Regions from separate parts of the Rhizobium sp. AN5 genome, predicted to be linked through region 2. Evidence: predicted binding sites of a transcription regulator. Region 2 holds the regulator's gene; the other holds the start of a gene.

Region 1 (2,406 bases), 110 kb from region 2:
CGGCGGTCCTGGCAGAAGTCGATATCGAAGTCGGGCATCGACACGCGTTCGGGATTGAGGAAGCGTTCGAACAGCAGCGAGAAGCGCAGAGGATCGACATCGGTGATGGTCAGCGCATAGGCCACGAGCGAGCCTGCACCCGAACCGCGGCCGGGGCCGACCGGAATATCCTGCTGCTTGGCCCATTTGATGAAGTCCGCAACGATCAGGAAGTAACCGGGAAAACCCATGCGCTCGATGACGCCAAGCTCGAAATCCAGCCTGTCGCGATATTCCTGCTCTGTGTAGCCAGGCGCCATGCCGAGGGCCGCAAGGCGATGATCAAGACCTTCGACGGCCTGACGGCGAAGCTCTTCGGCCTCTGCCCGCTGCGCCGCTTCGGGATCGTCGCTGGCACCGGTGAAGCGCGGCAGGATCGGCCCACGCTTCTTCAGCACATACGAGCAACGCATTGCGATTTCGACGGTGTTTTCCAGTGATTCCGGAAGGTCGGCAAACAGCTCCGCCATCTCCTCACGGCTTTTCATATAATGGTCGGGGGTCAGGCGGAACCGGCTGTCATCCGAAACGATGGCGTTATGCGCCACCGCCATCAATGCATCATGCGCCTCATAATCGGCCCTCGACGGGAAGAACGCCTCGTTGGTGGCGACCAGCGGAATATCATGTTCATAGGCAAGCCCGATCATACGCCGCTCATGGACGCGGTCGAAACCGGACTGACGCTGCAATTCGATATAAACCTTGTCACCGAAGAGTGATTTCAGCGCCAGCAGGCGTTCTCTCGCCTGCGCCATATGCCCTTCCTTCAGAGCCATATCCACCGGACCACCGGAGGCACCCGTCAGCACGATCAGCCCTGCATTGGAGGCTTCCTCCAGCCATGCGCGGGTAATATGCACGGACTGGCCACCGCTTTCACCTTCCAGATAAGCGCGGCTGATAAGGTCCACCAACCGCTCGTACCCTCCGGCATCAGCCGCGAGCAGCACGATGGCTGGAAGCTTGGCAAGGTGGCTGTTATGGTTGCGGCGATCATCCACCGCATCCTGCATGTCGATCGACACCTGACAGCCGATAATCGGCTGCAAGCCCTCATCACGCGCCTTTTCGGAAAACTCCAGCGCGACAAAAAGATTGTTGGTGTCGGTAATGGCGATGGCCGGCTGGCCGTCTGCAACGGCCTTGGACATAATTTTCTTGAGGGGTAAAGCCCCCTCAAGCAGGGAGTAAGCGGAGTGAACCCGCAGATGGACGAAACCGGGTGTTTTCAGCGTTTCGCCAGAGGTCTCTCCACGCGCAACCGTCTCGCCCATATCGTCATCCTGTCATTCTGAATCGAGGGGGCGATTTTCCGATTTTCGGCCTTCAAAGTCCACCGCCTTTCGGCGTCTATACAGGCTTCTGCGCCGGTGTGCCCTTCACAGGGCAGTGAGGATCACCGAAAAGCTGGCGACAAACACAGCGATGGAGGCGAAAGCGGCAACGTCACGGATGAAATCAGTCATTGGTCTCTCCTTACTCGTTATGTTCTAACTTTGTTCTCATTTTGTTCGATTGTCAACAGGCTTTTACTGATATTCCCCTTGCTAACGCGGCAGAATCGGCTGCGGTTCCACCTTCGTGAACGGCAAGCCACTGACTCCAAAGCGAAAAAACCCGGAGGCAAAAACACCTCCGGGTTCGTGAAAATTCAATTGTGGGAGGACGAGTGGCCTTGCGGGAAACCTGAACGTAGACAGAACTCAGCCGCAGAACAGATCGCAAAGGCGGTATGATCGCCTCACCGCATCACGATCAGAAGTCGACGATCTTGCCGTCTGCAAGCGTCACGCGGCGGTCCATGCGGTTGGCCAGCTCATGATTATGGGTGGCGATCAGTGCGGCAAGGCCGGACTGGCGCACCAGCGCCTCCAGCGCATCGAACACATAATGCGCGGTCTCGGGATCGAGATTGCCGGTCGGCTCGTCGGCGAGAAGCAGGAGCGGTGCGTTGGCAACGGCGCGGGCAATCGCCACACGTTGCTGTTCACCGCCGGAAAGTTCAGCCGGGCGATGTTCGCCGCGATGGCCGACGCGCATGTAATCGAGCAGCGCGCTCGCACGCTTGCGGGCTTCGCCCTGCGTCAAACCGGCGATGAGCTGCGGCATCATCACATTCTCCACCGCCGTAAACTCCGGCAGCAGATGATGGAACTGGTAGACGAAACCGATGTCGCTGCGGCGGATCGCCGTGCGCTTTTCATCCGGCAGACCATTGCACGGCGCGTCATTGATGAAGACCTCGCCTGCATCCGGATGTTCGAGAAGCCCGGCGAGATGCAGCAGCGTGGATTTGCCGGTGCCCGACGGGGCAACAAGCGCCACCATCTCACCACTCTTCAACTCGAAATCGGCCTTGCGCAG
Region 2 (2,406 bases):
CCGCCACCTTCGCATCGCCGCCAGAAAACAGGACGATTTCACTGAGGCCGGTGACACCATTGGCGTGGCGCTCCAGCATGGTGCGATCGCCCGGCAGGGCTTGAAGCCGCTGACAACTGAACAAAAAGAAATCCGCGGCCGCCCCGCTTGCCGCAAAAGCCAGCCGGAACGCCGCCTCGCCTTGCGAGCCATCCGGCATCCGAACAGGCCGCGAAAACTCGAAAACATCGCCCGCCGAAAGGCCGGCTGCCCGAAACCGCTCATGGTCAATCAAGGCGTCTTCGGTCCTGGCGACAAGAGCCGAAAAACCCTCCTGCCCGTCCCGTTGCCGGAAGGCCACATCCCTGCCCGTGAACACATCACCCCTCTCTATCGAGGCATTATATTTAGCCGGATCAGCAATTGAGAGCGGCTCCAGATACGTGCCATCGGCGAAAAATACGCAGGCATTTTCGGTGCCGAAAGGATGCAGAGCCTCCGGCGCAACCGTAAAGCCAAGACTGACGAGGCGCTTCACGGCGACGCCTATGACTTCCACGGGCAAAACGAGATGGTCAACGCTATAGGGTTTCGTCATGACATGTATCCTGCTGGCCTTCCGCCCGGAGCATGCCGGGACGGTTTCGACCGCACAAAAGCACAATTGCGTGCTGTGAGGCAAATCATCACAGCAACAGATGCCACCTTCACGAAATTTTAGGGGATTGCAGAACACATATGGAACATATAGTGTTCGTTCTGTATTTGTTTCGCGACTTCCACTACGATTCTAAAGGGTGTTTTCCTCATGCTCACGCGCAAACAGCAGGAATTGCTTCTCTTCATTCATGAACGAATGAAAGAGTCCGGCGTGCCGCCCTCCTTCGATGAAATGAAGGACGCACTCGATCTTGCTTCGAAATCCGGCATCCACCGCCTGATAACCGCTCTCGAAGAGCGCGGGTTCATTCGTCGGCTACCGAATAGGGCTCGGGCGCTGGAAGTCATCAAGCTGCCCGAGGCTTATACGCCGGGCGCAAGGCCGCAGCGCGGCTTTTCGCCAAGCGTTATCGAAGGCAGCCTTGGCAAGCCCAAGACGCCGGAACCGGCCCCCGCCCCCAAGACGCCGGCCAACGATCTGGGCGGGGCTGTCACCGTGCCGGTCATGGGCCGCATCGCTGCGGGCGTGCCGATTTCCGCCATCCAGAACAACACCCATGATGTGGCCGTGCCAGTGGACATGCTTGGCACGGGCGAACATTACGCTCTTGAGGTCAAGGGTGATTCGATGATCGAGGCCGGCATTTTCGACGGCGACACAGTCATCATCCGCAACGGCAACACCGCCAATCCCGGGGATATCGTTGTGGCTCTGGTGGATGACGAGGAAGCCACGCTGAAGCGCTTCCGCCGCAAGGGAGCCTCCATTGCGCTCGAGGCGGCAAACCCAGCCTATGAGACCCGTATCTTCGGGCCGGACCGGGTGAAAATTCAGGGCAAGCTGGTGGGGCTGATCCGCCGCTACCATTGATCTTATCGAACCGAATGTATTCACTTTACAATAGGCGTCATCGTGAAGATGGCGCCTATAATAGTTTTGGCTGTTTCCAAACGTGGCGTGCTTTTGCGGGTGCACGAGGATATGCACCATTCAGCCTATGCGCGTTGCCCTTTCTAAACTGAGCTCCTGCTCCATACAGATGCTTCGGTCTAGCTACAGGCGTGGTGGCGAATGGGCTGCTCTCTGTAATTGTCGAAGTGATCCCATCCGCTGTTTTTTAGCAACGTAGTTCTGTCGTGCTGCGCAGTCAGTTTCTAGTCATCACCAAAGGGTGACTTATCGCGAGGCGCGCTCTCAGCGACCCCACATCACCATTCATCAACGGCGTTTATGGGAGCCATGGATAATTTTCGATATTCCATGAACGCTTGGCAGGTGTAGAAATGCGCGTCATATCCGGGAGATACGCCATGTACGATCTTTATATAGCCAACAAGAACTATTCTTCATGGTCGCTGCGGCCGTGGGTATTGATGCGCACGCTCGGTATCGCCTTTGATGAAAAGCTCATTCCGTTCGGTGAAGGCGTCTCCTTCTCCTCCTTTTCGCCGACGGGCAAGGTGCCCTGCCTGGTCGACGAGGGTATGACGGTTTGGGAAACGCTTTCGATCGTCGAATATCTTGCCGAAAGACACCAGGGCGTCTGGGCAAGCGACAAGCATGCGAGGGCTTGGTCGCGTTCGGCCGCGAGTGAGATGCATGCCGGCTTTTCGTCGCTGCGCAATCTTTATCCCATGTCGGTGGGCATTCGGGTCAAACCCAGGGGTGGCGATGCCGGGCTTAAGGCCGATATAAAGCGGATCGATGCGTTGTGGAGCGAGGGTCTCACGAAATTCGGCGGGCCGTATCTTGCCGGTCAGAAATTC

The links. Region 2 encodes LexA, which represses DNA repair genes until DNA is damaged. Its sites were predicted from a motif close to TGTTCNNNNTGTGTTCNG; they were not measured.
Region 1: dnaE (DNA polymerase III subunit alpha) is a predicted target of LexA. The motif match lies at 1,529-1,546, and genes of this name have one in related genera.

Annotation. Positions count from the first base shown of each region.
Region 1 covers NZ_OCMJ01000004.1:1,031,646-1,034,051, reverse strand. Annotated here, with positions in the region: gene dnaE (DNA polymerase III subunit alpha) at 1-1,316, opposite strand, end outside; gene CRP02_RS17500 (ABC transporter ATP-binding protein) at 1,798-2,406, opposite strand, start outside.
Region 2 covers NZ_OCMJ01000004.1:1,137,965-1,140,370, reverse strand. Annotated here, with positions in the region: gene CRP02_RS18015 (VOC family protein) at 1-577, opposite strand, end outside; gene lexA (transcriptional repressor LexA) at 788-1,510, shown strand; gene CRP02_RS18005 (glutathione S-transferase family protein) at 1,951-2,406, shown strand, end outside.